One region of the Pseudoalteromonas ulvae UL12 genome, then DNA from elsewhere that is predicted to be linked to it. Evidence: predicted binding sites of a transcription regulator. Region 1 holds the regulator's gene; each other region holds the start of a gene.
The links. The regulator sigma-54, encoded in region 1, starts transcription at its own class of promoters, with help from an activator protein. The targets are predictions, from matches to a motif close to GTTGGCACGNNNNTNGNNT.
Positions count from the first base shown of each region.

Region 2: a site for sigma-54 is predicted at 1,797-1,815, ahead of flhA (flagellar biosynthesis protein FlhA). Genes of this name have one in related genera too.
Region 3: a site for sigma-54 is predicted at 6,823-6,841, ahead of glnA (glutamate--ammonia ligase). Genes of this name have one in related genera too.
Region 4: a site for sigma-54 is predicted at 5,912-5,930, ahead of PULV_RS14630 (YggN family protein). Genes of this name have one in related genera too.

Region 1 covers NZ_AQHJ01000033.1:109,984-118,128, reverse strand. Annotated here, with positions in the region: gene lptC (LPS export ABC transporter periplasmic protein LptC) at 1-253, shown strand, start outside; gene lptA (lipopolysaccharide transport periplasmic protein LptA) at 243-743, shown strand; gene lptB (LPS export ABC transporter ATP-binding protein) at 740-1,465, shown strand; gene PULV_RS15965 (RNA polymerase factor sigma-54) at 1,527-3,011, shown strand; gene hpf (ribosome hibernation promoting factor) at 3,037-3,324, shown strand; gene ptsN (PTS IIA-like nitrogen regulatory protein PtsN) at 3,327-3,776, shown strand; gene rapZ (RNase adapter RapZ) at 3,795-4,640, shown strand; gene PULV_RS15945 (HPr family phosphocarrier protein) at 4,642-4,914, shown strand; gene mgtE (magnesium transporter) at 5,041-6,402, shown strand; gene pmbA (metalloprotease PmbA) at 6,477-7,826, opposite strand; gene yjgA (ribosome biogenesis factor YjgA) at 8,049-8,145, shown strand, end outside.
Region 2 covers NZ_AQHJ01000027.1:344,464-352,608, reverse strand. Annotated here, with positions in the region: gene fliR (flagellar biosynthetic protein FliR) at 1-602, shown strand, start outside; gene flhB (flagellar biosynthesis protein FlhB) at 619-1,749, shown strand; gene flhA (flagellar biosynthesis protein FlhA) at 1,854-3,965, shown strand; gene flhF (flagellar biosynthesis protein FlhF) at 3,985-5,388, shown strand; gene PULV_RS09665 (MinD/ParA family ATP-binding protein) at 5,381-6,238, shown strand; gene PULV_RS09660 (RNA polymerase sigma factor FliA) at 6,285-6,968, shown strand; gene cheY (chemotaxis response regulator CheY) at 7,014-7,397, shown strand; gene PULV_RS09650 (protein phosphatase CheZ) at 7,415-8,145, shown strand, end outside.
Region 3 covers NZ_AQHJ01000029.1:76,307-84,451, forward strand. Annotated here, with positions in the region: gene PULV_RS12780 (YacL family protein) at 69-455, shown strand; gene PULV_RS12785 (tetratricopeptide repeat protein) at 481-1,455, opposite strand; gene PULV_RS12790 (Crp/Fnr family transcriptional regulator) at 1,546-2,010, opposite strand; gene glnG (nitrogen regulation protein NR(I)) at 2,045-3,436, opposite strand; gene glnL (nitrogen regulation protein NR(II)) at 3,461-4,537, opposite strand; gene PULV_RS12805 (DUF4124 domain-containing protein) at 4,707-5,225, opposite strand; gene glnA (glutamate--ammonia ligase) at 5,358-6,764, opposite strand; gene typA (translational GTPase TypA) at 7,281-8,145, shown strand, end outside.
Region 4 covers NZ_AQHJ01000030.1:235,174-243,318, reverse strand. Annotated here, with positions in the region: gene PULV_RS14670 (cytochrome b/b6 domain-containing protein) at 1-648, opposite strand, end outside; gene PULV_RS14665 (AraC family transcriptional regulator) at 820-1,653, shown strand; gene PULV_RS14660 (AzlC family ABC transporter permease) at 1,654-2,367, shown strand; gene PULV_RS14655 (AzlD domain-containing protein) at 2,346-2,645, shown strand; gene PULV_RS14650 (iron-containing alcohol dehydrogenase) at 2,720-3,889, opposite strand; gene PULV_RS14645 (LysR family transcriptional regulator) at 4,054-4,926, shown strand; gene PULV_RS14640 (glutathione peroxidase) at 4,958-5,452, shown strand; gene PULV_RS14635 (PA3496 family putative envelope integrity protein) at 5,495-5,686, opposite strand; gene PULV_RS14630 (YggN family protein) at 5,978-6,772, shown strand; gene PULV_RS14625 (aminotransferase-like domain-containing protein) at 6,829-8,145, opposite strand, start outside.

The DNA of each region.
Region 1 (8,145 bases):
ACTCTACGATAGTAAAATACTCATATTGGAAGGGAATGTTGAGGCAATTAATTTAGATAAAACCGCCATGCTACAAACAATACAAGCCGACTATTTTGAAGTGGATATTAATCAATCGACCATGAATTCAGAGCGGCCAGTGACCATTACAGGACCGAATATCTTAATCAAAGGTAAAGGACTAATCGCTAACTTTGAAACCGAAGTTATTGAACTCATTAACCATACACAGACCATTTATTATGACCAATAAAATCATACTCATGCTTACATTGTTGGGTGTGAGCTTGTTTACTCAAGCCGCACAACCTAATTCAAAAGTAATCATTGATGCAGACAACCAAAAAGCAGATATAAAACGAAATGTGATTATATTTGATAAAAACGTTGAAATTACCCATGACAAACGAAAAATTAAAGCTGATTTTTTAGAGGCTTACCGCAGAGCTGAGCTAGGAGAAAATAAACAACTGCTTGTCGCTAAAGGCAACCCAGCATCCTACGTTGAAACACTTGAAGATGGCACAGTGATCACCGCAAGTGCAAATGAAATCAGCTACGATGTCGCTACTGAAATATTACTTATCTCAGGTAATGCAACCATCACTCAAAGCGGCCAAAAAATGAGTGCAGAAAAAATCACCTATGACATAAAACAGCAGCTCATTAGTGCCGTCAAAGACGAAAACTCCTCACAACGCGTTCGCACTATTTTAACGCCGTCTGAAAAGGATAAAAAATGACCACTCTCAACGCCAAGCAACTTGCCAAAAGTTATAATGGCCGACAAGTGGTCAAAAACGTAGGGCTAAGCGTTAAAGCTGGCAGCATTGTCGGATTACTTGGTCCCAATGGTGCTGGAAAAACCACCACTTTTTATATGATCGTTGGTTTAGTTCCTAGTGATAAAGGCTTGATTACAATCGATGAAGAAGATATCACTTTACTTCCCATGCATAGCCGAGCAAGAATGGGCATAGGTTACTTGCCACAAGAGTCCTCTATATTCAGGAAGTTAACTGTTTATCAAAACATCATGGCTATTTTGGAAACACGTAAAGAACTCAACAGAGCGCAACGAGAAGAACAACTCGATAACCTATTAGAAGAATTTAATATCTGTCATATTCGAGATAGCCAAGGCATGGCTTTATCTGGTGGAGAACGCCGTCGTGTTGAAATTGCACGCGCGCTGGCCGCTAACCCTAAGTTTATCTTGCTCGATGAGCCCTTTGCCGGTGTCGATCCGATATCAGTGATAGATATAAAGAAAATTATTCGTCATTTAAAAAATCGTGGCATTGGTGTGTTAATTACAGACCATAATGTAAGGGAAACTTTAGATGTTTGTGAAACAGCTTACATTGTTTCTCACGGTGAGTTAATCGCAACGGGTACTCCTAAAGAGGTACTTGAAAACCAAAAAGTACGTGATGTTTACCTAGGTGAACAATTCAAGCTATAGTTAATTTACTTCATAACTAAGTGCCATTTATTTTAATAACCAAAAGGATTGTTAGACGTAAATGAGGCAATCATTACAACTTCGTCTTGGGCAACAACTTACAATGACCCCACAGTTACAACAAGCAATCCGCTTGTTGCAACTGAGTACTTTAGATTTACAACAAGAAATTCAAGAAGCACTTGATAGCAACCCTCTGCTTGAAGTTGAAGAAGCAGAATATGGCAATGACAATAACAACGATTCAGCCGACTCCCAAAAAGACTCTTCTGACGATCATGAACACACCGCTGAAGTTGAAATAGAATCATCAGATGCATTAAATAAAGACTCCCTTACTGACGAACTCCCCATGGATGTTGGTTGGGATGAATATGTCAGCGCCGGACCCTCTACGTCATCCTCAGGTCCCGCTCCCGACAACGACACTTTATACCAAGGCAGCACATCTGAATCACTGCAAGACTACCTCATGTGGCAACTTCGTTTAACGCCTTTTAGCCCAACAGATGAAGCCATTGCCACAGCGATTGTTGAAGCAATCAATGATCAAGGCTACTTAACCTTATCAACAGAAGATATCTGTGAAAGCATTGGAGAAGGCAGTGATGGCCTTGCTGTAGAGTTAGATGAGGTAGAAGCCGTATTAAAACGTATTCAAGTCTTTGATCCTATCGGTATCGCCGCGCGGGATTTTCCAGAATGCCTGTTAATTCAACTCAATCAGTTTGATAAAAGCACCCCTTGGTTGTCGCACACTAAAGAAATTGTAAAAGAACACATTGAACTTTTAGCTTCTCGCGACTATCGAACCTTAATGAAGAAAACCAAGCTTAAGGAAAATGAGCTAAAAGAAGTCATGGCACTGATTCATAGCCTCAATCCAAAGCCTGCAGATAGCATCAATACCGAGCAACCAGAATATGTTATTCCTGATGTGTCTGTAAAAAAAATAAAAGGTCGTTGGGTGGTTGAGCTAAACTCAGAAAGCATGCCAAAAATCAGAGTAAATGATCAATATGCTGCAATGAGCCGTTCTGTTAAATCGAGCGAAGACAGTCAGTTTATTCGCTCACATTTACAAGAAGCTAAATGGTTTATTAAGAGTTTAGAAAGTCGCAATGATACTCTTTTAAAAGTATCAAACTGCATCGTTCAGCAACAACAAGCTTTTTTTGAACATGGCGATGAAGCGATGAAACCTATGGTACTCAATGATGTTGCTGAAATGGTCGAAATGCACGAGTCTACGATTTCACGTGTCACGACTCAAAAATTCATGCATACGCCACGTGGTATCTATGAATTAAAATTTTTCTTTTCAAGCCATGTCAGTACAGAGAATGGTGGAGAATGCTCATCAACGGCTATTCGAGCATTAATTAAAAAGCTAATCGCTGCAGAAAATCAGGCTAAACCTTTGAGTGATAGTAAAATTGCAGATATATTGGCAGAGCAAGGAATACAAGTGGCGAGACGCACGATAGCAAAATATCGTGAATCTCTCTCTATCCCCCCGTCAAATCAGAGAAAACGTTTGATCTGAGACGTAAAATAGAAGGAAAATGCTTATGCAACTAAATTTAACTGGTCGTCACGTAGAAATAACAGATCCTTTAAGAGACTATGTCACTAACAAATTTGCTAAGCTCGAAAGGCACTTTGATCATATAAATAACGTTCATGTTATTTTGGATATCGAGAAATTAGTCCAAAAAGCAGAAGCAACTCTCCATGTCACCGGTGGTGAATTATTTGCAACGTCCGAGCATCAAGATATGTATGCTGCAATCGATGGCTTGATTGATAAATTAGATCGCCAAGTAATTAAACATAAAGAGAAACTTTCACGCCATTAATCATGAAACTAAATTCTTTTATTTCCAAGGACTGCACCAAAGCCGCAGTCCTTTTTCATAGCAAAAAGCGAATTTTAGAGCATATTAGCTTTGTTGCTCACCAGCAACGCCCCGACTTTTCTGAGCAAGAAATCCTTGGCGCGTTATTGAATCGTGAAAAACTTGGTAGCACAGGCATCGGGCGTGGTATCGCTATACCCCATGGCCGATTAGCTGGACTCGATAAAAGCCTGGCTATTTTAATCGTCAACCAAGAGGCGATTGAATTTGATGCAATAGATAATAAACCTGTCGATATTTTTGTGGCACTGCTCGTACCTGAAGACGAATGTCAAGCTCACCTAAAGACGCTCGCTGCGATAGCTGATAAACTAAAGGACAAGTTATTTTGCAAACAATTACGTCATGCGACTTGCGATGAAGAACTCTACGCGATAATCGATGCAGCGTAATCATCAAGGAGATGTACCGTGCAACTTATTATTATCAGTGGCCGCTCAGGATCAGGAAAATCTGTAGCGTTAAGAGTACTTGAAGATCTTGGCTACTATGCTGTCGATAATATCCCAGTCAACTTACTTCCCTCCCTCGTACGCAGTGTATCTGATAGTTACGATAAGATAGCGGTGAGTATAGACGTACGGAACTTGCCTAAAGATCAGCAAGAGTTTAATGAGATTCTTGAGTATTTACCTGAATTTGCCAACTCATCATTATTTTATCTTGATAGTGACGATCACACACTCATTCGTCGATTCTCTGAAACCAGACGACTACATCCATTATCAATGAATGCACAACCGCTCGATTCTGCCATTAAACAAGAAAAAGTACTGCTTGATGTCGTGGTCAGCCGTGCCGATGTCATAATCGATACAACCGATTTAAGCGTCCATCAATTAGCCGAGTCGATACGCGAGCGTGTGTTAGGCAAAAAAGACAATCAACTTATTATTACGTTTGAATCGTTTGGCTTTAAACATGGTATTCCTAAAAATGCAGATTATGTATTTGACGCCCGGTTTCTGCCGAATCCGCATTGGGAGCCTGAACTAAAACCATTAACAGGCTTAGATCAACCCGTAAAAGATTATTTAGCCAGCCATAGCATAGTGCAAAAATTCACTTGGCAAATCCAAACTTTTTTACAAACGTGGTTACCGCATCTAGAACGAAATAACCGTAGCTATTTAACCATTGCGATTGGCTGTACCGGTGGTCAGCACCGTTCAGTTTATTTAGCCCAAACTCTTGCCGATAGCTTCAGTCGCAGCCACAAAAATGTCAAAGTCCATCATCGCGAACAAGAAAAATAACATGCACTGTGAAGATACGTTTTTAATTCAAAACAAATTGGGTTTACATGCCCGAGCTGCCACAGCATTAGCACAACTAGCTCTGAGTTTTGACGCCAATATTATTTTAGAGCAAGATACTAAAACTGCCGAAGCAGACAGCGTGCTTGCATTAATGTTACTCGAAAGCAGCCAAGGAAAAGAAGTCAAAGTCACCTGTGAAGGACCTGATGCAGAACAAGCGCTGAAAGCCATCGGAGCTTTGATTGCAGATAAATTTAACGAACAAGACTAACTGAAAGTTGATAGCAAATACGCTATACTTAACCAAAATCAATTACTTGCTTAAACACTAATCGCAACATTGCACAACATCAACCTGTTTGACTACACACTAACACTATTACAATAAAGAGCAGCCATGCCAGAAGCCATTGAACAAGATAACACCCAACTAAGATTGCACGAAATAACCCGTGCACTTAACAGTGGTATGTTTGTTCATGTTAGGCGCATGTTGGCACATATGGCCCCGTGTGACATCGCCCTATTACTTGAGTCCTCCCCTCATAAAGGCCGTACTGTACTGTGGCAATTGGTTGACTCAGATCTACAAGGTGACATCCTCGAAGAGCTTTCTGAAGATGTGCGTAATGGCATTATCTCCCAGATGGATCCTGCATTAATCGCAGCCGCAACAGAAGATATGGACGATGATGACCTCGCAGAAATGTTGCGAAGTCTTCCTGACACTATTTATCAAGAAGTTATCGGCTCGATGGCCAGCCAAGACCGAGAGCGTGCTGCATTAGCGCTATCTTACCCAGAAGAGTCTGCTGGTGCCATAATGAACACAGATACTGTGACCATTCGCCCAGATGTCACACTTGATGTTGTTCTTCGTTATTTGCGCCTCAAAGGAGAGCTGCCAGAAGGAACCGATGAATTATACGTTGTTGATAAAGATAATTGCTTTATTGGTGCCGTTTCACTCGCTTTACTCTTAACTCGCAGCCCCGACCTCACCGTTCGAACGGTCATGGATGATCATTGTGAATCTATCCCTGTGACAATGGACGAATCAGAAGTGGCGCAACTGTTTGAACGTCACAACTGGATTTCAGCACCCGTTGTAGATGAACATCAACACTTGCTGGGTCGTATCACTATCGATGATATCGTTGACGTAATCCGTGAAGATGCTGAGCACAGCATGATGAGTATGGCAGGTCTCGATGATGAAGAAGATACATTTGCTCCTGTTGTAAAAAGTACTAAGCGTCGTTCAGTTTGGCTCGGGGTAAACTTAATTACCGCGCTTTTAGCTGCGTTTGTGGCCAGCTTTTTTGAATCAACCCTCGATATTTTACCTGTGCTCGCCGTGCTAAATGGCATTGTTCCTTCCATGGGTGGTGTCGCTGGCAGCCAAACACTGACTCTTGTTATCCGTGGTATGGCTGTCGGTCATATCAACCAAGCTAACCAACGGTTCTTATTAGCAAAGGAGTTTGCGATTGGCGCTTTAAACGGTGTGCTGTGGGCGTTGTTAATTGCAGGAGTCGTCGCATTGTGGAAATGGGACTTCACCTTAGGCTGTGTGATTGCTTTTGCCATGTTTATGAATCTGCTGGCTGCAGGTATTGCTGGGGCGAGTATTCCGCTATTCCTGAAGCGATTAAACATAGATCCAGCATTAGCCGGTGGCGTAGTGCTCACGACAGTCACAGATATTGTCGGTATCTTCGCTTTTCTTGGCACTGCGACTTGGTTTTTACTCCCTTAACTATCGAAACCAAGCTTTAGTAAGTATTATTGATAAAAAAAGCACCTTTCGGTGCTTTTTTATCAAACTAGATGTTAGTTTCCAGCTACTTGCATTTGCTCTATCAAAATAGATCCAGTTTTAACGCTGCCTCGTAAATCAAAGTCACCGCCAATTCCTGCAATTGCTTTAAACATATCTTTTAGATTACCTGCTATCGTAATTTCACTAACTGGGTATTGGATTTGACCATTTTCAACCCAAAAGCCAGCCGCACCACGGGAGTAATCACCATTGACGGTATTCACTCCTTGCCCCATTAGCTCCGTCACTAATAAACCCGTCCCCATTGTACTGAGTAAAGCAGCTAAATCAGGCTCAGTTTCGTTAACTAACCAATTATGGATCCCACCTGCATGGCCTGTAGCGGTCATGTTCAGCTTTCGAGAAGCGTATGTACCGAGCAAATAGGTTTGCAGCACTCCCTTGTCAATAATAGTGCGGTCTTGTGTTTTGACGCCTTCACTATCAAACGGAGAAGATGCGAGACCTTGTAAAATATGCGGTCTCTCAACCACATTCACTAAATCACTGAAAATAGGCTGACCTAACGTATCTAACAGGAAACTCGACTTTCGATACAGCGCACCGCCACCGATCCCCGAAACTAAGTGGCTAAATAGTGAGCTTGCAATATCAGCTCTAAAAATAACCGGATACTTACCTGTTGGAATTTTTCGGCTATTAAGCTTGGCTATCGTCTCGCTTGCGGCTTCGATGCCGACTGATTGCGCCGATTTCAGGCCGCTTTGCAAACGAGAAAGCGTATAAGCAGACTCGCGCTCCATAATTTCGCCATCTTGACCAATAACCATGCAACTAATGCTATGACGGGTACGAGGAAAACCGGCAAGTAAACCATGGCTATTACCATAAATACGTAAACCTTGATGAGAACTAAAACTGGCACCATCTGAGTTAATGATGCGCTCATCATAATTTAATGCAGCTTCTTCAGCCTGCTGGCATAGTGCTATCCCTTCGTCAGGCGATACATCCCAAGGATGAAACAAATCTAAATCAGGTGGATTAAACTCAAGTAACGCTTTGTCAGCAATGCCATTACAAGGATCTTCAGACGTGTATTTAGCAATCTCAATTGCTTTTTTAACCACAGACTGCAGAGCATCAGGACTTAAATCCGCGGTCGATGCAGATCCTTTTTTATTCCCTACATAAACGCTTATCCCTAATGCGCCGTCTTGATTAAACTCAATGGTTTCAACTTCACCCAAGCGGGTGGTCACAGACAAACCAGAAGTGCTAGACATCGCAGCTTCAGCAGCTGTTGCACCTAATGCTTTAGCCTCGCTTAAAGCTTGCTCAACTGCCGTTTTTATTTGTGCAATTTGATTATAAACAGTCTCTTCACGGGGTGAATTCATGAACTCTACTCGAAGGTTTAAATTAATTTAAGGATATCATAAGGCTCAGCGCTTGAGCCTATTTTATAAAGAAATTACTGACAAATTTGACCATTAAAAGCCGCTTGCTGATCTTATTTTACTTTTAAGAAAAGAAAAAACAGTATCTATGAGCATTAAAACCAAGCTATTGATATAATCACACTATTATTACTACATATATTAAAAGCGAGCTTTGACACCATCATGGCAAAAAAAGGCAAAAAAATACCTGAAGAAGAAATTATTTACATCTCAAAGAGTGAGTTAAAGCGTGAAGCGCAAGAGATGCATGATTTAG
Region 2 (8,145 bases), on a different contig from region 1:
TCTCATTTACAAATTTATTCTCGTTTGAAATGGTGTTAGTCGTGTTGCAACAGATTTTAATTGGTGTAGCAATGGGATTTGCATCGGTACTAATGCTCAATACTTTTGTACTTGCGGGACAAATATTAGCGATGCAAACTGGCTTAGGTTTTGCTTCGATTATAGATCCAACAAATGGGCAAAATGTGCCAGCAGTGGGTCAATTTTATTTAATTTTAGCGTCTTTGTTGTTCTGGGTATATGACGGTCATTTAATCATGATCCAAATGTTAATACACAGTTTCACCGCGCTACCGATAGATGGCACCTGGTGGGATCCTGAAAACTTTCGTGAAGTTGCCTTATGGGGCGGGTGGTTATTTGCGACTGCGTTAGTACTTTCTTTAGCACCTTTAACCGCGATGTTGATTACTAGTATTTCATTTGGTGTGATGACCCGAGCGGCACCTCAGTTAAATATCTTCTCTATTGGTTTCCCTTTTACGCTGATGATGGGGCTTGTTATTATTTGGGCGACGATGGGGAATTTTGTTGTCCAGTTTGAATTCCAGTGGCAACGTATGCTTGAATTAATGTGTAAAGTGTCGGGCTGTGGCCCTTAAAAGCTAAGGTTGAAAAATGGCTGAAGGCTCAGATCAAGAAAAAACCGAAGAACCCACGGATAAAAAGCTCAGTGATGCCCGAAAAAAAGGCCAGATAGCTCGTTCTAAAGAAACAGGCACCGCGGTGGTTTTAATAATGTCTGCAGTGTCGTTGCTTATTTATGGGCCGACGATCGGAGCTGGCTTGCATCGTGTGATGGCCAGGTTGCTCAACTTAAATCGTAACGAAGCGTTTGATACCACTAAGATGTTTGCCGTTTGGGGAGATATTGGTAAAGAGCTTTGGTTTGGAATGACCATGTTTGTTTTGGTGATTTTAGTCGCTGCATTTATTGGTAATACCTTCTTGGGTGGATTTAATTTTAGTTGGTCAGCCGCGGCTCCAAAAGCAAATAAACTATCACCTTATCAAGGTTTTAAGAGAATGTTTGGCCCGCAAGCTGTGATTGAGCTTGTTAAAGGGTTGCTCAAGTTTTTATTAGTCGCATTTACTGCTGTGTTATTAATAAAAATGTATTTTTATGAAATCTTACACCTGAGTTTAGAAACCATGCCCGGGAATATTGAGCATTCATTAAAAATCCTCGGGTGGATGTTTTTAGCGTTATCTTGCACGTTAGTAGTTGTTGCTTTAGTGGATGCGCCCTTTCAAAAATGGAATCACAATAAACAGCTCAAAATGACTCTGCAAGAAGTTAAAGACGAATATAAAAATTCGGAAGGTGATCCGCAAATAAAAGCTCGTATTAGGCGTACTCAACGAGAAATGTCGCAACGACGCATGATGCAAGATGTGCCGGATGCCGATGTGATTGTCACCAACCCGACTCACTACTCAGTCGCACTCAAGTACGACACAGAAAAAGCAGGGGCTCCGATTGTGTTGGCTAAAGGCATCGATGAAATCGCATTACAGATCCGAAAAATAGGAAAAGCACATGATGTGCCGGTTCTTGAGTCCCCAATGTTGGCCCGCTCTTTGTTTCACACTACAGAGGTCGGACAGCAAATCCCAGATCAGTTATTTATCGCAGTCGCGCAAATTTTAGCTTATGTGTATCAGCTGAAACAATTCAATAATGGCCGCGGAAAACGCCCAAGTAAGCCATCAACAAAACTGCCAATTCCTGATGAATTAAAGTATTAATCAACTGATTTTAAAGCGCTAAATTTATTGTTTTTTTAAAGTTGATAACTGGAATGTATTTTGCTTTTACCCACCTAGTGTCAATTTTTTGAAATTAGTTGTGTATGAATCTTCAGGCTGTATTAACACAAATCAATAAAGATAAAATGGAGTATCTAAAAGGGGTTGGGACGCCTATTTTAGTACTCGCGGCTTTGGCAATGGTGGTATTGCCTATGCCTCCTATGCTACTCGATGCGTTATTTTCTTTTAATATAGCTTTGGCACTTGTTGTTTTACTTGTCACTGTTTACACCATGAAACCTCTCGATTTTGGTGCATTTCCTGCGATCTTATTAATCGCTACGATTCTGCGTTTAGCCCTGAATGTAGCCAGTACGCGTGTTGTTTTACTTGAAGGACACAACGGCGGTGATGCTGCAGGTCAAGTGATTGAAGCATTTGGTTCTGTGGTGATGGGTGGCAACTATGTTGTTGGTTTTGTAGTGTTTCTCATTTTGATCATTATCAATTTTGTCGTAATTACAAAAGGTGCAGGGCGAATTTCCGAAGTAACCGCTCGATTTACTCTTGATGCGATGCCAGGTAAGCAAATGGCGATAGATGCTGATTTAAATGCCGGTTTTATTACGGCAGAGCAAGCACGAGAGCGTCGAAATGAAGTCACGAGGGAAGCTGATTTTTATGGTTCGATGGATGGTGCGAGTAAATTTGTAAAAGGTGATGCTATTGCGGGGATTGTCATTCTCGTAATCAATATTACGGGTGGGTTATTTATTGGCATGATCCAGCACGATTTACCCTTTAGTCTTGCGATGGAAGTCTATACGCTGTTAACCATCGGTGACGGTCTGGTTGCTCAAATTCCTTCTTTACTCTTATCTATTGGCACCGCAATTATTGTGACTCGTCAAAATGAATCACAAAATATGGGTGATCAAGTTAAGAAACAGCTTGGTAATGAAAAGCCGCTATTTATCACCTCAGGTATTTTAATTGTCATGGGTTTAGTGCCCGGCATGCCGCATTTTGCATTTTTATCATTAGGTGCATTAATTGGTTACGGTGCATTTTATACTCAACAAAAGGCGATTAAAGAACAAGAAGCTATTGAAAAAGGCGAGCTACAGCCAAGTGCGAGTGGGGCGACTCCTGCTCCTTCGCAAGAGCAAAAAGAGCTTAGCTGGGATGATGTATCACAAGTTGATGTCATAGGTTTAGAAGTGGGTTACCGTTTAATCCCATTGGTTGATCAGGCGCAAGGAGGGGAGTTACTGAGCAGAATTAAAGGGGTGCGTAAAAAGCTTTCTCAAGAGCTCGGATTTTTAGTCCCTCCAGTGCATATTCGTGACAACTTAGAATTAGATCCTAATGCGTATCGTATTACGCTTATGGGGGTTGCTGTCGGGGAAGGTGAATTAAAGCACGGTAATGAGCTTGCTATTAACCCTGGGCAAGTATTTGGTCCAATCGATGGTACGCCCACAAAAGATCCTGCGTTCGGGCTTGAGGCTGTTTGGATTGGCCCTAACAAAAAAGACGAAGCCCAATCACTTGGCTACACAGTTGTTGATGCAGCTACGGTCGTGGCTACGCATATCAGTCAATTACTTCACAACAATGCTTCATTATTGCTTGGTCATGAGGAAGTTCAGAATTTACTCGATATGTTGACTAAGAGTCATCCACGTTTAGTGGAAGGATTAGTGCCAGATACTTTACATCTGACAACTATCGTAAAAGTATTGCAAAACCTGCTTAATGAAGGGGTTCCAATTCGCGATATGCGCTCCATTGTTCAAACTTTAGTTGAGTATGGCCCTCGTAGCCAAGATCCTGATGTATTAACGGCTGCAGTACGTATCTCACTACGCCGTTTGATTGTTCAAGATATCGTTGGGGCGACGCCTGAAATCCCTGTCATAACATTGGCGCCTGAGTTGGAACAGATGTTGCATCAGTCACTTCAAAATGCAGGTGACGAAGGAGCTGGCATTGAACCTGGACTTGCTGAGAGATTACAAAATTCACTCAGTGAAGCACATCAAACCCAGGAAATGTCAGGAGAACCTTCCATATTGTTGACATCAGGAATGCTGAGAACGGTTTTATCGCGATTTGTTAAACATACATTACCAGGTTTAAGGGTGATGTCTTATCAAGAAGTACCGGATGAAAAGCAAATAAAGATTGTCAGCTCTGTAGGTCAGCAATAGTTTGGACAAGGGGTAATTTATGAAGATTAAACGTTTTTTTGCTAAAGATATGCGTACTGCACTCAATGAAGTCAAAGAAGAGTTGGGTGTTGATGCAGTTATTATGTCGAATAAGAAAATGGCTAATGGTGTTGAGATTGTCGCGGCCGTTGATCATGAACGTGCCCCTGTAAAACGTGCACCTGCGCAAGTTCGAGCGCCGATCAGTGAAAGAATGTCTGATTACGGTGTTAAAAATGAGCAAGTTGTTAGACCACAAGCTATCAGTAGAGCGCCTGAGCCTGAAGCGAAAATAGCAGATAGTTTAGAGGCTCTGTTGAATCGTCAAGCAACAAAACCGCAAACAAATAACTTTTCAAGCATGTTGGAAGAACAGCAAAAGCCTAAGGCAGAACATTGGTATAAAGGCCCTGAAGATGATTTCTCACAGCCAGAAAGAGATACAAAACAAACTGTAGCTAAGCCAGCTGCGAACCTTTCTAAAAGTGATGATGAAATCAAGGCAATGAAAGATGAAATGCTTGCCATTCGCCAATTACTCGAACATCAAGTATCAGGTTTGATGTCACAAGATTTAGCAAGACGGGATCCTACGAAAGCTTATATGGTCGATCGGCTTAAAGGGATGGGGATTGGTGATGAGCTCGCCGATCAAATGGCTTGCTTTATCCCTGACGATGTCTCAGAGAAAAAAGCCTGGCAGGCTCTGTTAGAAATGGTGCAAAGTCAGCTTTATACGTCTAATAATGAAATTTTACGCAATGGCGGGGTGTTTGCTTTGGTTGGCCCAACAGGTGTTGGCAAAACCACAACTGTTGCAAAATTGGCCGCATTAGGCGCACAAAAATTCGGTGCGGATAAAATAGCTTTAATTACAACAGATACTTATCGCATTGGAGCCTATGAACAACTGGCAACTTATGGCAGAATCATTGGCTGTCCAGTTAAACAAGTAAAAGATGCGAATGAATTAGCAGAAATGCTTTATCATTTACGAAATAAGAGACTAGTATTAATTGACACCGCTGGCATGAGTCAACGTGATTTACGCTTAACTGAACAGTTAAATACCTTGATGAAAAATGCTCGAGTCGATATACGTAGTTACTTAGTATTGAGTGCGACAGCACAGCTTGAAGTATTACAAGAGACGGTTAAGCACTTCAAAAAGGTCCACTTAAGTGGTTGTATATTCACAAAACTTGATGAATGCTTAAGTTTAGGTGAGATTATTAGTATTGCGATTCAAAATCGTTTGCCAATAGGGTATCTTACTAATGGTCAGCGTGTGCCAGAGGATATTAGAGTGGCTAATGCAGAAAAATTAGTCAAAAAGGCTGAGCAGTTGTACGCAAAACGTGCAAACGCGCAATTTAAAAGACATCCAACCTTGGAGTCTCATGCAGTAGGGATGTATGATTAATACAGTTTTAGATCAAGCAAGTGGCCTGCGAAGAATGAATCAAAATAATCAAGCTGTAAAAGTAATTGCAGTAACAGGCGGCAAGGGAGGCGTTGGTAAAACCAATGTGTCTTTAAATATGGCAATTGCAATGGGACAACAAGGCCAAAGGGTATTGGTGTTGGATGCTGACTTAGGGTTGGCAAACTGTGATGTAATGCTAGGGCTTCGAGTTGAACGTAACTTATCGCACGTTTTATCGGGTGAATGTGAATTAGAAGATATTTTAGTTGAAGGCCCTCATGGGATCCGTATTGTCCCAGCAACTTCGGGTTCTCAGAACATGGTTGAACTTTCTCCTGCTGAACATGCGGGTCTTATCCGTGCTTTTGGTGAACTGAATGCAGACTATGATGTATTAATTGTTGATACCGCAGCAGGTATTTCTGATATGGTTTTAAGCTTTTCACGAGCTGCGCAAGATGTACTTGTGGTTGTGTGTGATGAGCCGACTTCAATTACAGATGCTTATGCCTTGATAAAAATTCTTAGCAGAGAGCATGGGGTCTACAAATTCAAAATAGTTGCTAATATGGTCCGTAGTCTACGTGAAGGCCAAGAGCTATTTGCCAAACTATCTAAAGTGACTGATCGTTTTTTAGATGTTTCTCTTGAGCTTGTTTCTACAGTTCCATTTGATGAAAATATGCGTAAATCAATCCGTAAACAAAAAACGATAGTTGATCTCTTTCCAAAGTCACCAGCTGCGATAGCATTTAAAACACTTGCGACTAAAGCAGCAAAATGGCCCATTCCAAATCAACCTTCAGGGCATTTGGAGTTCTTCATAGAAAAGCTTGTCAATCGCTAAGGCATCCTGTGTGAATAAAGTTATTGGATATAGCAATGCAGATCAAATGGCGAACATGATCGAACGACATGTCACGCTAGTTAAACGCATAGCTTACCATTTACTGGCACGTTTGCCTGCAAACGTTCAACTGGATGATTTAGTGCAATCAGGAATGATTGGTCTTATTGAAGCTGCAAAAAACTTTGATGGCTCAAAAGGCGCGAGTTTTGAAACGTATGCGGGTATCCGTATTCGTGGTGCCATGTTGGATGAAATTAGAAAGGGCGACTGGGTTCCTCGATCAGTCCATAAAAATGCCAGAATGGTTGCTCAAGCAACCGCAGAATTAGAATCTTTATTAGGGCGAGAAGTAAAAGATATAGAAGTTGCTGAAAAACTTGATATTACGCTCAATGAATACCATGATATTCTTAACGATGTAAATAGCGGTAGGATTTTAGGGATTGAAGATCTAGGGGTTGATGAAGATGTGCTCCATAACGAAGAACATTTAAACTCTAGTGACACACCCTATGTTCATACACAGACAGAGCGGTTTAATGCTTCTTTATTACAAGCAATTAAAACTTTACCTGAACGTGATGCACTGGTTTTATCTCTTTACTACAATGATGAAATGAATTTAAAAGAAATAGGTGCAATTCTTGATGTAAGTGAATCAAGAGTTAGCCAAATACATGGCCAGGCAATGATAAAGCTAAAAGCAAAAGTCAGTGACTGGATTTGAATTAGAAGTACTGTAATTTGGGTTTAAACCTCACCGGAGGATGTTTTGGATAAAAACATGAAAATTCTTGTGGTAGATGACTTTTCAACTATGAGAAGAATCATTAAAAATCTGCTTAGGGACTTAGGTTTTACTAATGTTCAAGAAGCAGATGATGGTAGCACCGCACTACCGATGTTACAAAATCAAGAATTTGATTTTGTCGTGACTGACTGGAACATGCCAGGTATGCAAGGTATTGATTTGCTCAGAGCTATTCGAGCGGATGACAACCTTAAGCATTTACCTGTGTTAATGGTGACGGCCGAGGCGAAAAAAGAACAAATCATTGCTGCAGCTCAGGCGGGTGTTAACGGCTACATAGTTAAACCGTTTACTGCCGCAACGCTGAAGACTAAATTGGATAAAGTGTTTGAGCGTCTAGGTTAAACAAGAAGGAGAGCTTCATGTCGGCCAGCGCACTACCACAAATAACACTTGATCAAGCTAAGCAGCTCGTTGAGCTTTTGGAAAATGGCGAACAAGAACAAGCAAATGAGTTGTTGTTACAAATTAGCTCAGATGAACAGTCTGAGTTATTTGCTGAAGTTGGTAAATTAACACGCCAGCTTCATGATTCACTTAAAAACTTTGAATTAGATGACAAGCTTTCTGCTTTAACTCAAGAGTCATTACCTGATGCAAAACAAAGGCTAAATTATGTCATGGAAATGACAGAGCAAGCCGCAAATAAAACAATGGATGCAATTGAAGCAAGCTTGCCTCTTGCCGATAAGTTAAATGACGAGATTAATAACTTAAAACCTTCATGGGATAGGTTAATGTCACGAAACTTAAAGTTAGGTGAGTTTAAAACCTTATGCCGTGAGCTTGATGATTTTATTCAAGGCACACAAAAAGATACACAACAGCTTCATAGCTTAATGACTCAAGTATTAATGGCTCAAGATTATCAAGATCTTACAGGGCAAGTAATTCGAAGAGTTATCGAATTAGTTAGAGAAGTAGAAGACAGCTTAATCTACATGTTAACTGTCTTTGGTTCTCCAGTTGAAGCGTCAAAAGAAGTAAAAGAAAAAAATACGATTGTAGCCGAAGTGAGTTCTACAGAACTTGATCAGGTTGCTGAAGGGCCGATTATTGATGCTGCTGAGCGCGATGATGTGGTTTCAGGTCA
Region 3 (8,145 bases), on a different contig from region 1:
AGTTCAAGAGATTTTTCCTTCCTTTGCTTTAATCCGCTATACTCCTCGCTCTTTTTTAAGGGGTGAAGATGGAATACCAATTTGTCCGCGATCCTATCTTTGGGTTTCGCGCAAAATTTACTGATGAGCAAGCGTTATTTGGCCGCTGGTTGACGGAAGAAATCAATACCGATCGACAGCAATTAACTGCTTTGCTGGGGTTAATCGAACAAGTTAAAGCGGTGCAGGTTAATGAGCTAAAACTACTTGGTAAAGAAGTCAGTTTAACATTAAGTGATGCTGAAGCGCTGCTTGAGGCCAATATTCTTCATCAAGGAGATGAAGATATCTCTATGTATCAAGATGATGCATTGGCATTGGATGAAGACGGCTTGCTGGCTGTGTGTGGTTATGAAGACTTTGTGGCATTAATCCATGCTTGGTGCGAATTTATTCGTTTTAGTATCACGCCTTAATTCACACCTTTAATACTGATATTAATTACTTGAGCATATTGAGCTTTTTTTGTGTGAGCTTAGTTAATTTAGCGTCGACACTATTAAGAGCAAGCCAGCCGAATATGTCTTTGGCTTCAACCTCTTTATCATGTTCTAAATACAGGCTAGCTAAGTTGTAATGTGCCCATAAAAAGTAGGGGTCATTGTTATCTTTGTTGTGAGCATCAATAAATGCATTCAGGGCGACGATCCCGTTATTAAGCTGTGTTTGGTTTTGTAATGCAAAAAAGCCCATATAATAGCGTGTCATTTGCACTAAAGAATGCGGGTACTGCTGTGACTCAATAAGCTGGTAGCTATAAAGTAGTGCCTGCTCTGCTAGATCCTCTTCTTGTTTTTTTATTAACACTAAACCAATATTGAGATGCAGCAATAGGTCATCTGGAAACTGTGTTTTGGCTTGCTCTACAAGCTCTGCTAGCTCATCTGAATTGCTATGAAAGGTTGATTTTGCTAACAGATGATAACGAGGTGAGCGCTGACTTAATTGTTCCAGCCAATAATCACCATCATCGTCACCACCACCGAACAACCAAGGTGTTAAATGGTAGTAACCAGTTAAATGGAGCATAAAAAAGCCATTGTTGGGTGCGAGTTCTTGCGCGCGGGTAAAGTGTGTTTGCGCTTTATTGCTTAAACTAAAGGCGCTGAGGTAGCTTTCTTTTGCTTCTTCCAAACAGGTTTTAGCATACATAAAATGCGCAGCCGCAAGATTGGGTGCTTGTTGTAAAAATTGCTTGCTCAAAGTGTGGGCTAAAGAAAAGTTTTCATGGTTTAGGGCGCGATCAATATCAAAAATAGTTTGTCGTTGGCTAGCATTGAGGTCGCCAAGTTCGCCTTGCTCGACCAGTGCAGTGAGCGCCGCTGTTGGCGCGAGCAGTGATGATACCGCGCTGTTTGCGTGTAAACTCAAGGCTAGGAAACAGCAAACGATAGCGGCTTTAAATGCGATGCTCATAACAATAAATCCTTAAATATCAACAATGCTTAGCATATCAGTGTTTCATGGGTTTGAAAAATACCCATTGTAGGAATTTGTAAGCATTCGTTAACCACTTTGTTTTGCTTCGAGTAACTTGCTGAGCGCTTCAATGCGCTGACTCATGCCGAAAATGATTTGGTCTTTGAGTTTATCTTTCATCGCAGCTGGCAGGCGAGTTAACACTATGGGTGACAGTGAGAGCAAAATGGTATCTTCGCTTGCTTGTGCGTTGATACTGCGATTACGCCCAGCAATAAAGCTGCCTTCACCAATAAATTCACCGGGCAAAACATTACTTAATTCAACCTGATCGTTTTGTCGGTACATGGTCAGTTGGCCGCTGAGCACTAAATACAAGTTTGCATCGTGATCGTATTGCTGAAATACAAAACGATGCTGTTTGACTAAATATAATTGTGAAAAGGACTCAAGCAGCACTTGGCGCTCATCTAAACTGAACACTTTAAAAAACGCTAAACGGTTGATAATTTCCATCCGTTTTATTAGCGGGATATTTTCTATTAATTTCATAACAAAAGCGAAACTGAACCAACAGCTAAATAGGTTAATCGTTAAGGTTGCGCTCTTTTAACTTTCTCGTCAAGGTATTGCGACCCCAGCCAATTTTGATCGCGGCATCTTGTTTATGACCATTACAGTGCTGTAATGCGGTGTTAATAAGTTTAACTTCAAGCTCTGCTTGCACGTCGGGCCAAATATTTTCGCGGCCTTTTTTGAGTTCTGCATCGAACCAAGCTTGAAATTGGCTCAGCCAATCACCAGATGCAGCATGCTGAATCGGATTAGTTAAAATCTCCGGCGGTAAATCGGCTTCGGTGACAGTTTGCCCCGGTGCCATAACGGTGAGCCAGCGACAGGTATTTTCAAGTTGCCTGACATTACCTGGCCAGTGAAAAGCTTTGAGTTTTTGGCATGCATCAGAGGCAAGAATTTTGCTTTCGACTTTTAGCTCTTTGGCACTTTTAGTTAAAAAGTAATGAGCAAGTTTTTCTATGTCTTCAGTGCGCTCACGTAAGGCAGGAAGTTTTAAACGAACAACATTTAAACGATGGAATAAGTCTTCACGAAACTTACCTGTCGCAGCTAGTTCTTCTAGATTCTGATGGGTGGCGGCAATAATGCGTACATCGACCTTAATGCTTTGATGGCCGCCCACTCGGTAAAATTCACCATCAGCCAGCACTCGTAGCAATCGAGTTTGTACATCTAATGGCATATCGCCAATTTCATCTAAAAATAAGGTGCCGCCATTGGCTTGTTCAAAGCGGCCTTTTCGCACGCTGTCAGCCCCGGTAAAAGCGCCTTTCTCATGACCAAATAGTTCCGATTCAACTAATTCTTTAGGGATCGCGGCCATATTGAGGGCGATAAATTCTTTTTCTTTGCGTGGACTGTGGTTGTGAAGCGCCCCTGCGACTAATTCTTTACCTGTGCCGGATTCTCCGTTAATTAACACACTCATGCTTGACGCCGAGAGTTTACCGATTGCTCGAAACACTTCTTGCATCGCAGGCGCTTCGCCGATGATATCTTGGGTTTTTTGTTCGGGTATTTTGTTTTTCTTTTTCAGGCCCTGATTCGCGCGACAGGCGCTTTCAACTAAATTAACGGCTTCGTTAAGATCAAATGGTTTGGCTAAGTATTCAAACGCACCTTTTTGAAATGCTTGCACGGCTGAATCGAGATCAGAATGGGCAGTCATAATGATGACAGGTAAGCCTGGGTTGTTTGTACTGATCCCTTCAAGCAATGTCATGCCATCCATGCCAGGCATACGAACATCCGACACGAGTACTGTTGGTTGACTGTATTCTAAGGCGCTTAAAACAGACTCTGCGCTGGCAAAGCTTTCGGTTTGAAAACCGGCGCGGCTCAGTGCTTTTTCAAGAACAAACCGTATCGACGCATCATCATCAACCAGCCAAACTGTTTTCATTTATCACTCCAAACGCATTCTTTGTTATTGTTGGTTAACAAAGGGTAGATATATATTAAATTCTGTATGGCCTGGCCAACTTTCACATTCGATATAACCATCGTGTTGATCGATCAACGTTTGTGCGATGGCTAAACCGAGCCCTGAGCCACCATCTTTGTTGGTGACCATAGGGTAAAAGAGTGTGTCTCTTATTGCTTTGTCGATTCCAGGGCCATTGTCTGACACTTTAATCATTAAGGCATTCTTCATCGCTTTGTTGTGAATGCGCATATGGTGACGAATGCGAGTTTGCAAGGTGATTTCACCGCCTTCGGTGAGTGCTTGCTGCGCATTTCGCACGATATTGAGCACAACCTGTTGAATCTTGCCTTGATCAATAAAAATATCAGGAATACTCGGATCATAATCTTTAATCACATTGATTTGACTGTGATTTGATAGCATTGTCAGTTTTACTACTGACTCAAGAGTTTGATGAATATTGCACCAGGTTTTATTCGGTAGCTGATTTGGTCCAAGCAGGCGGTCGACTAGCTCTGTCAATCGGTCAGCTTGCTCAATGATCAGCGTTGCGCATTCATCTCTTTCTTGTTGATCAACCTCGTATTGCAATAACTGCGCCGCTCCGCGAATTCCACCTAAAGGATTTTTTATTTCGTGGGCTAAACCGCGAATAAGCGTACGGGCAGCAATGTATTGATGCATTTGATGTGAGGCTTTGTCGTGTTTAATTTCTTCATCAAGCGCTCTACATTCGAGCATAATATAAGGGTTGGATTCGATGGTGATCTTGCGACTGCTTAAGGTTATTTTGGCATGGCGAGAATCAAGGAAAACCGCGTCAGCTCTGTGTTGGTGGCAGTCACTGCCTTCATTTAAGGTATGGCTAATAATGCGTTTGATGTCGATGTTGTGATAGTTAAATAATGACTCAAACTCTTGGCCTAAAAAGCGCTTATGGCCCAATGCAAATAACTCACTCGCGCTGTCGTTTGCATAAACAACAATGAGCTGCTCATCAAGCAAAATAACGGCCGTGGCTAGATTTTCACAAATAGAAAGCAAGGTGTCGTGTTTGAGAGTTTTATTTTTGGGCATCTTTGCACCATTTTAGTGCGTTGCTATTTGAGTCGTATTTCAGCTATCACTTTGCTCTAGCAACGGAAAATTAATCATGAAGTTATTTGAGCTGAAAAACAGATTATCATGAGGCTATTATACGTGAAAGTGTTGATTGCGTGGGATTGAATACGTAATCAAAAAATGATTAGAGACCTTTACGATGTAAGTAAATCGTCACGATTTCACTTTGACCGATTTCTTTTCCTTTGGCATCAATTAACTTTAATTGCAGCGTGTGTTCGCCGCGATCAACGTTACGCAGTGCAAAAATAGCTGAGCTTTTTGGGGCTTGAGTGGCCATGCCATCTAAGTACAATTGAATTGAGAGACCGCTTTCAAAACGTGGACTTACTTTTCCGCTGACGTAAATGGAGCCTGTATTGTCTCGAATGGTGGCTTGATCTTTAGGCTCTGTGATTGAAATACTAAACTGAGTTTGAGTGTCTTGTTGTGATTCTGCTTTGTATAAAGTACTGGTATCAACGGCTTGCATATCGACTGTATTGATATTGAGATTCAACTCTTCAGAACCTTTTTGAGGAGTATCAGAAAAAACAAGCACGCCTTTAGCGTCACGCCAAACGTAGATTTTTTTCTGGCCAGCTATAGAAGGAGCTGCAAGTAGCGTCATGCAGACAGCAAATAGTATTAAGCGTTTTGCCACCTAATTTTCCTTCTATTTTTATAGCTTGTTATTGAATAGTTAATAACTTTATATGATTAGCGCTAATTTTGCTATAAAAAAAGCCTGCGAAGCAGGCTTTGGAACACACATTGAAACAAATAGTTAGCTTACTTAGCAGCTGTAGTACATTTCAAACTCAACTGGGTGAGTTGTCATGTTTAATTTTTCGACTTCTTTACTCTTAAGTGCAATGTACGCATCGATTAGGTCGTCAGTGAATACACCACCTTGGGTTAAGAACTCACGGTCAGCGTCTAGAGAATCAAGTGCTTCTTGTAATGAACTTGCAACCTGTGGGATTTCAGCCGCTTCTTCTGCTGGTAAGTCGTATAAATCTTTATCCATTGCATCGCCAGGGTGGATCTTGTTTTTAATACCGTCAAGGCCAGCCATTAGCATTGCAGAGAACGCTAAGTATGGGTTTGCTGTTGGATCTGGGAAGCGAACTTCGATACGACGTGCTTTTGCAGACGGAACAACAGGAATACGGATAGATGCAGAGCGGTTACGTGCAGAATATGCAAGCATAACTGGAGCTTCAAATCCTGGCACTAAACGCTTGTATGAGTTAGTAGAAGCGTTTGCAAATGCATTGATTGCTTTAGCGTGCTTGATGATGCCGCCAATGTAGAATAATGCTTCTTCAGATAGACCTGCATACTTATCACCAGCGAATAAGTTTACGCCGTCTTTTGCTAAAGATTGGTGACAGTGCATACCTGAACCGTTATCGCCAACAACAGGCTTAGGCATGAAGGTTGCTGTTTTACCGTATAAATGAGCCATGTTATGAATAACATATTTCATTTCTTGGATTTCATCAGCTTTTAAAACCATAGTATTGAAGCGAGTCGCGATTTCATTTTGACCGGCTGTTGCTACTTCGTGGTGATGCGCTTCAACTACTTGACCCATTTCTTCAAGGACTAAACAAGTTGCTGAACGCCAATCTTGGAAATCATCAACAGGTGCTACTGGGAAGTAACCACCTTTTACGCCTGGACGGTGACCTGTGTTGCCATCTTCATAGCTTTTATCTGAGTTCCAAGCTGCTTGCTTAGAATCGATTTTGTACATAGAACCAGACATGTCAGTTTTGAATTTAATGTCGTCAAATACGAAAAATTCAGGTTCTGGTCCAAATAAAACAGTGTCCGCAATACCTGTAGAGCGCATGTATTCTTCAGCACGCTTTGCAACAGAGCGTGGATCGCGCTCGTAACCTTGCAATGTAGATGGCTCAACAACATCACAGCGAACAATCAGTGTTACTTCTTCAGTGAACGGGTCTAATTTTACAGACTCTGCATCTGGTAGTAAGACCATGTCTGATTCGTTAATGCCTTTCCAGCCGGCAATTGAAGAACCATCAAACATTTTACCATCTTCAAAGAAATCTTCGTCAATTTGGTGATGTGGAATAGAAACGTGCTGCTCTTTACCTTTGGTATCAGTAAAGCGTAAATCGATAAACTTAACGTCATTTTCTTTGATAAACTGTAAAACTGAATGAGACATGCGTCCTCCAAACTGTGTGTTGTTTAATATTATTTGCTTTTGCAATTTTTCATTCTATAAGCTCAATGTGTGCCAACTTTTCAACTTCATGATAAATATGGAATTTATATTTTTAGATGCAGTGTTGACTCATTTTGGTGCACCACTTTGATCGTTGATTGCACCTTGTTGGTGCGTTGAAATGCCCAGAAATTATAGTCCAAAATGTTCTTTTTATTGGTTTATTTCACCTAAGTACGATTTTTATCTCTTGATGAAAAAAATAGAAAAACATTTCTGTGCGTAACTAAATGTAATCCATCACTAATTGTGTAATAAAACAGCAGTAATCTAAGCTTTTTTAAATAAAGTTTAAAAAATTCTGTTGGATAAACTTTCATCCCTGCCATTATTAAGGGATAATATGCGACCATTTTTTTTAAACGCTATGCCGCTTGTTTTTCGATTCTTTTTGAATGTCGAACAAAGAGCGTAGATATTTTAGGATCAGCCAGATTAATTCTACTGAGTAAGTTTATGAGCATCGAAAAGTTAAGAAATATCGCGATTATCGCGCACGTTGACCACGGTAAAACAACCTTGGTTGATAAACTGCTAGAGCAGTCAGGTACGTTAGAAACTCGCGGCGGTAATGAAGAGCGCGTCATGGACTCTAACGATATCGAAAAAGAGCGTGGTATTACCATTCTTGCAAAAAATACTGCAATTTCATGGAATGATTACCACATCAATATCGTAGATACTCCAGGACACGCCGATTTCGGTGGTGAAGTTGAGCGTGTTCTTTCGATGGCTGACTCAGTATTATTACTTGTTGACGCGCAAGAAGGTCCAATGCCACAAACGCGTTTTGTGACACAAAAAGCATTCGCGCAGGGTTTAAAGCCAATCGTTGTAATTAACAAAATCGACAAGCCTGGCGCTCGTCCTGATTGGGTTATGGATCAAATCTTTGATTTATTCGATAACTTAGGTGCAACTGACGAACAGTTAGACTTTAAAGTAATCTATGCATCAGCTATCAATGGTTGGGCAACATTAGATTTAGACGAGCCATCAGATAACATGGAACCTATGTTTAAGATGATCGTTGACGAAGTATCTCCACCAGATGCTGATCCTGAAGGCGCATTCCAAATGCAAATTTCTCAGCTTGATTACAACTCGTATGTAGGTGTAATCGGTGTTGGTCGTATCAAGCGTGGTTCTGTTGCTGTGAATCAACAAGTGACTATCATCAGTGCTGACGGTTCAAAACGTAACGGTAAAATTGGTTCAGTTCAGAGCTACCTTGGTTTAGAGCGTATCGAAACTGAGCGCGGTTATGCGGGTAACATCGTAACAGTAACCGGTATTGGTGAGCTGAAAATCTCTGATACTG
Region 4 (8,145 bases), on a different contig from region 1:
CCAAGTCGATAATATGATGGCTTCAAGAACCAACCACATCACAAAAGCGACCCATCCCGATTTCATATTAATTGCTTCTTGCTCGCTTGTGACCGCAGTAGTCGTATTCATTTTTCCAGTGATCATCGCCTTGACCAATGGCTTGCCACGTAAACGATAAATAACAATGGCCACAATGTGCAAACCTATCGCAATCAATAATCCATCAAAAATCAACCGATGCAAACTACTCGCAAGCTCCACCCAAGATGAATCAACAACTGAAACCAAAGGACCGTCCGTCAAAATATCATCCGTTGTCATCAACCCACTGACAGCTTGTGCCAAAACCAAAGTAAAAAACAATAACACCATATAACTGCCAGCAGGATTATGACCTATGGTTTGTTTGCCATATTTGATTGACTGCCAGACCGCTTTTGGCCCATGAAATAAATGGCTCAGTTTTGCTGTATCACTGCCTATCAGGCCCCAAATTAATCGTGTCGAGACTAAGGTCAGCACACTGAATCCCGCGATAAAATGAATCGCCATCCACCCTTCTTCACCACTGAAGTAAAGTAAAGCAATTAGACTGACTAACGCCCAATGAAAAAAACGGACAAAGCCATCCCAAACTTTAATCTGTTGTGTGTTATCTGTATTCATATTTCAAATCTTGTAATCAAACCTATTTTTATAGTGCCATGAACAACTGTGATTGCCTATTAAGACGCGATTAACTCGCTGATATTTTCGTCGTATTGCGCAATTTTCTACAAGCTTTGTCGATTCGCTTCGATATACTGAAAGTCAACTAACCAATCGGATGAGGCGCGGATGAGTTCAGAGCAAACACATTTTCACTACCATGCAGATCTCAATGGCTTAGAAGTATTACAAGCAAGTTTTAAGCAGCAAAACTTTTCTCGTCATTGCCATGAAGGCTACACCATTGGTTTGATAGATTGCGGCGCGCAGAAATTTTTCCGTAGTGGTCACGACCATATCGCCCCGAAAAATAGCATCATATTAGTGAATGCCGATCAGGTGCATAATGGTCAAACAGCCACAGAGCATGGCTGGTCTTATCGCGCCATGTACCCAACCCCACAGCACTTTGAACAACTTGCACATCAGCTCAGTGGCACTCGCTGTGGCGCACCCTATTTTAATCAAGCTGTCTTGCAATCTCCTACACTTGCAAGCCAACTTCATATTTTATTAGAAGCGCTCACCGAGCCTAGCAACACCTTACTTAAAGAGAGTTTGTTTCATACCTTTATGGTGCAACTAATGCTTGCCAGTCAACACACGCCTCGTTCACTCAAACAAATGCCTAACAACGCGAATCTCAGTCGTTCAAAACAATTTTTAGATGAATACTGCACACAAGAGATAAGCCTAGAGCGACTGGCCACATTATGTCATTTAAGTCCTTTTCACTTTTTACGTCAGTTTAAAAAGCAGTTTTCACTCACTCCGCACGCATATCAAATTCAGCGGCGCTTACACAAAGCCAAACAGTTACTCAAACTAGGCAGTACAGTAATAGATACCGCACAGGCTTGCGGTTTTCATGACCAAAGCCATTTTCATCGTCACTTTAAAGCCAATCTCGGAGTGACTCCAGGTCGATATAGCCAACTCTTTAAAATACAAAAGGTAAAATGAATGAAAAAAGCACTCTTAAAAGGCTTTTTGGACATGCTGCCGCTCAATTTAGCCGTCATCCCATGGGGAGTCCTCTGCGGATCCTTGGCCATTCAAAATGGTTTCACTGCCGTTGAGACTCAACTGATGTCTTTACTGGTTTTTGCTGGTTCTGCGCAATTAGTTGCCATTGAGTTGATTAGTCAACACACCCCTTTAATGACGATTTTATTTACCACCTTTATTATTAGCTCTCGGCATTTTTTATATGGTTTGAGTATTCGCCATAAAGTTATCGCACAGCCATTGCACTGGCGCCTTCCGATAAGCTTTGTACTTACGGATGAGCTTTTTGCGTTATCACACCATCCAAAAGCCTATCAAACAAAAACTCGATTAATTTACGCCCTCAGTGCAGGGTTTAGTTTTTATATCTGTTGGAATCTTTGGACTTTTCTTGGCATTGTCGCAGGCTCATTATTACCTGATCTCACCAATATGGGGCTCGACTTCGCCATTGCGACCACTTTCATCGCCTTGGTGATACCAGGAATTAAAAGCTGGCCGATTTTTGTTACTGTATGCAGCGCTGGGGCTGCTGCAGCATGGTTTAAAGCCCTAGGGTTCGAACTCTGGTTAGTTGGGGCAGCTTTACTGGGCATGAGTGCAGGTTATGGTTGCGAGCGATTAATTAAAAAATATAAGGCGGTATCATGCTCACAACTATCCTCTTAATGGCCTGTGTCACTTTTGTTAGTCGATATTTATTTTTACACCGCGCTCTCCCTTTTACAGTAGGACAAAAACTACAACAGTTTTTAAGCTACAGCGCGCCTGCGGTGCTGACCGCAATTTGGGTGCCGATTGTGTTATTAGAAGATGGGGCGTTAAACCTTACTTGGCATAATCCTTATATTCCAGCAGCAATAGTCGCCATTGCCGTGGCAGCCAAAACAAATAATATTTACTACACATCACTGGCTGGATTAGCAGTCTTCTTTTTATTACGCTAAGAGCTTAATTACTTCGTTGCACAAAAAAGCCCAAATGCAGCTGCTTTTGGGCTTGTTAATCTTGATGCTGTTATTTACAAACTCGCAAGTAAAACAGCTTTGCTTTTGGCAAGCGTCACATCTTGATGCTCACCTAAAGCTGTCATGCCATGGCGCTCAAGTTGCGCAACAATAGTATCGGCAACTTCAGCTCCTAGTTGATAATCACTGAAACGAGTTGGCATTTCAACACTATGGAAAAACGCTTCGGTTTTTAATATTGCTTGATCTATCACGCTATCAATATCAGATTGTTCGTCTGATTTTGGTGTTAACTGCCATACACGCTGCGCATACTGCAATAATTTACCTTGTTTGACTTGGCGTTGCTCAGCCAGCATTCTAGGTAAAACAATGGCTAATGTCTGAGCATGATCTAGTCCATATACCGCAGTAATTTCATGACCCAACATATGTGTAGACCAATCTTGTGGTACACCCGCACCAATTAAGCCATTTAATGCCATTGTTGCTGCCCACATCACATTGGCGCGCACATCATAATTTTGCGGCTCACTGAATACCTTTGGACCTTCTTCAATTAAGGTCAATAACAACCCTTCTGCAAACCTATCTTGTACCTTCGCATTCACATCGTAAGTCAAATACTGCTCAACAGTGTGAACGAATGCATCCACAATGCCGTTAGTTAGTTGACGCTGAGGCAATGAAAAAGTCACATTTGGATCGAGTACAGCAAATTTTGGCTGCACAAATGGGCTAGCAAAAGGCAATTTATCGTTTGTATCTAGGTTTGATACCACACTAAAAGTATTCGATTCTGAACCAGTTGCCGGTAGCGTTAAAACAACACCTAAAGGCAGTGCCGCTTTGATTTCGGCGCCTTTTGCTAAAATATCCCATGGCTCACCATCAAATAACGCAGCTGCGGCAATAAACTTACTACCATCAATCACTGAGCCACCACCAACAGCTAAAACATAATCAAGCTGATGTTCTTTAATTAACGCCACCGCCTTCATTGTGGTTTGATAGCTAGGATTTGGCTCAATCCCTGAGAACTCTTGCCAAGTATGATCTTTCAATGCCGCAACAACCTGATCATACACACCATTAGATTTAATGCTGCCACCACCATAAGTCATTAATACTTTCGCGTCTTTCGGAATTTCATCAGTTACCTGTGCAATTTGCTCGGCACCAAAGTGAATTTGCGTACTATTTACAAAACTAAAATTTAACATGGCCATCCTCAGGATTTAACGGTATTGATATTTTCAAAAATCAAATTGTAGCTGGCAATCACAAAATGATAAGACGTAATTATGCGAATCAGTTTTGCACAGCTGCAACAATAAATGCGTTACACTACATATATCGCACTTTCATCAATAATAAAGATTAGGTTATGTGGCAAGGTATTGAAGAATTTTTCCATGTCGTCGAACAAGGCAGCTTCACATTAGCAGCCAAACATATGGATGTGTCAACGTCACACATTAGCAGACAAATTAGCCAGCTCGAACAACGGCTTGGCACTGAATTAATCAAACGCACCACCCGCACAATTCATCTCACCGACGCTGGTCGCCAATATGTCACAAAACTTAAGGCCATTCGCCAAGAGTTGCTTGATGCCAATGCGCTATTGCAAGGGGATCAACAATCACCCATTGGGCATATTCGTATCACAGGTGCAGGAGAGTTTGTGGCTCGCACCGTGGCACCTTTATTAGCCGAGTTTATAAAACGCTACCCACAAGTCAGCATCGAGATGGACTTTAGTAACCGCAATGTCAATTTAATTGAAGAAGGATTCGATCTTGCTATTCGCTTTGGTCGTATGCAAGATTCTAACTTAATCGCCAGACCACTTACGCAACGAGCCATGACGCTTGTTGCAAGCCCTGAGTACCTAGCCTCTTATGAGGCACCGACTCATCCCAAGCAACTCAAAGATCATAATTGTCTCATCGCTATCGGTAATCGCTGGCGGTTTAAAATCGACAACAAAATCGAGGAAGTGAAGGTACAAGGGAATTGGCGCAGTAACCATGGTGATGCCTTGATGCATGCATGTTTAGCTGGCTTAGGCATCGCGCACCTTGCACAAGACTTAGTTGCTGATTATCTGCAAGCTGGCAAGCTTTGCTCATTGCTAAATGAATATCAAGTCACCGATAACGCGACTTGGTTAGTGTATCCACGTAAAGATCTAATGCCCCATCGCATTCGATTATTGATAGAATTCTTGACTGAACATTTTAGCCAAGTTAGATAAACACCATTAAAATCAAATAAAAAGAAAGAAGATGACAAACATTTATCAATTTAAAAGCACCAGCCTACAAGGCGCACCTATCGATTTTTCGGCCTATCAAGGAAAAGTTGTACTGATAGTCAATACAGCCAGTCAATGTGGACTGACACCTCAATACGAAGGGTTAGAAACCTTGTATCAGCAATATAAAGATCAAGGACTGGTAATACTCGGCTTCCCATGCAATCAATTTCGCCAACAGGAGCCTGGAAGCGCAGAAGAAATAGCCCAAGGTTGTTTGATTAATTATGGCGTTAGCTTTCCTGTAATGGAAAAAGTGGATGTAAATGGCGAACACACCGACCCTATTTTCAGTTACCTAAAAAACGCGTTACCGGGGACTTTCGGGAAATGGATTAAGTGGAACTTTACGAAGTTTTTAATTGCAAGAGACGGGCAGCCGTTAAAACGCTATGCACCCACAACGACACCACAAAAAATAGAACAAGATATTAAACAAGCACTCGCACAAACAAGCCTCAATTAAGCATACGAAAAAGGGGCTTTACAAGCCCCTTCTCATCAAATTCTAGTCATTTAAATAACTGTCGAAATCATCGTCACCGAGATTCTTTCTTAAGCGCTTTTGCTCTAAGTAATCATCGATTTTGCGTTTTACTTTACGCTTTTGATTGTCGTTTTGTGCCTTGTTGCTTGGCTCAAAATCATCATCGCTATCGAAAGCGTCATCAAAATCGTCATAAGAATACGTTTTACCCACACCTATCTCCAAAAACAGGAATTTATACAGTTAACTTCTAAGTTGAATAAATAGCGCCAAATTAAAATTTAGCAAAGAAAAATATTTTTATCGTGTTGATGAAAATATCAAATCGAAATAGTTAAATTCATCATTTTAACTAAAAAGTAGTCAATTACATCACTCAATCTAAACACTCAATATCAGCTAAAAAACATAACAACATGAAAAATAATAAAAAATTATTTTGGCATTGATATTGAAAAGATAACGTCAACAAAGCAGCCAAACGAACAAACAACAGGAAACGCAATGATGAAATCAATTATTTTACTCAGCTCAGCTTTAATGGTCGGACCCGCAATGGCGCACTCAAATGTTGATGGCCTTACCGTATCGTCTGAATCATGCAATATCGATATCCAACAAACACTGAAAATCTCTCCCAATATACTTGAGATTGAAAACAACGATCATCAAGTCATGCAAATTGACCAGCAAGGTCGTTTATTCATTAATCAGCAAGAAGTCGATGTCACATCCGCTCAACAAACAATGCTGATGCAATATGCCGATGGCTTACGGGCAAACATGCCACAAGTCGCCGAAATTGCTTTAGAAGGGGTAAAGATCGCAGGTATCGCACTTGATGAAGTTGGCACCGCATTTGGCTTACACAACACAGATAGCATGACTCGCTTGATGGATGAAGTCTCTGTCAAAATTAATGAAAGCTTTTATCAAGATGGGTCGTTTGTCATAGATCAAAGCAACTTTACCAATATTGAAAATCACTTTGATGAGCAATTTGATCAAGAAATTGAGCGTGCGATGGAAGAAGCCGTAATGAATTCAATTGGTAGCTTACTCGTCTCTCTCGGCTCTGAGTTACTAGGTGCTGGCGGAAATATGGAAGAATTCGAAAACCGCATGACACGTATGGGTGAGCAAATTGAACTTAAAGTTGAAGCGCAAGCACATCAACTTGAAGCGCGTGCCGATGCACTTTGTGGCTCGATAGAGCAACTCGCGCAGACCGAAAAAACACTGCAACAAAGCTTACCTATCTTAAAAGGGTATGATTTATTCGCTGCCAACCACCACTAAAAAACGGTACTCAACAGCAAGTCTTGTCAGTCATCAGCAAGCAGCATTCGGCCACATTAAGTGGCCGATTGTTTTTTCATTTGCAGCGATGCGGCAAGCTCCCCCAGTTTTATTAACGCGCGCTCAACCTCGTCGCGCCATGGCAAACCGTAACTTAAACGAACGCAGCGCTGATACTTATTGCTCGCAGAAAACATGCTGCCAGGTGTAATACTAATATTATACATTAAGGCAAGATGAAACAGCGCAGTTGCATCAATCCCCGCAGGGAACTCCACCCACAGCACACATCCTCCTTGCGGATCGCTCACGCAAGTTCCTGCCGGAAAATGCTGCAATACAAAGTGGATCATCCGCTCTTTATTTGAACGTAAAATTTGCCGCAATTTGACCAAATTCCGATCGTAATCTCCGCTTGCTAAAAATTCAGACAGCGCCCACTGATTCAATAATGGTGAAGAGCAGCTAAATGCGCGCTTTAAACCTAACGCTTTTTGCGCATAACGACCAGCGATTAACCAACCGATACGATAACTCGGGGCCGCTGTTTTAGAAAAAGAAGCACACGAAATCACCAATCCTTTTTTGCTGTAATATTGCGCGGGTTTGCCTCGTGGGCCATTAAAATACAAGTCACCGTAGACATCATCTTCAATGAGAACCACATCATGAGATTCAAGCAACGCCACTAAATCAGCGCGGTTTTGTTCTGGCATCAATGATCCGACAGGATTATTCAATGCGGTTGAAAAAACACAAGCCGTGATCGTGTGTTGTTGTAGTGCGTTACTTAAATCTTCAAGCCAAATACCTTTTTCGCTACAAATTGGAATCTCAATGGCTTTAAGGCCCAAATTTTCAATCAGCTCAATGATGCCAAAATAGGTCGGTGACTCAATAGCAATCACATCACCGGGTTTTGCAACACATTGCAAAGCAATCGCTAATGCTTCTTGCGCGCCATTTGTGATGATTAACTCATCAAAATCGACCCCGATACCGACATCTAAATATCGATAAATAAGCTGCTTTTTTAACGGGGCAAACCCATCCATGGCACCATAATTGATACCTTGATGACCAGACATTGTCATCACCCTGCGCATAGTACGTGCTAATGCTTTATCGGTCGAACGGGCGGCAATCGGGTTGGCAATACCAAAAGGGATCACACCTTTACGATGTATAGCTTCATACACTTGTTCAATGAGTGATTGTTTGTTGACCGCTATCGGTTGTGATGAAAGGCGACGACGTTTGGGTTTATCATACTGTGAATCCATCGCTTTTAAGAAATAACCTGATTTCGACTTTGCTTCTATCAGTCCTTGTTGCTCTAACTCTAAATAAGCTTGTTTAACAGTAGGAATACT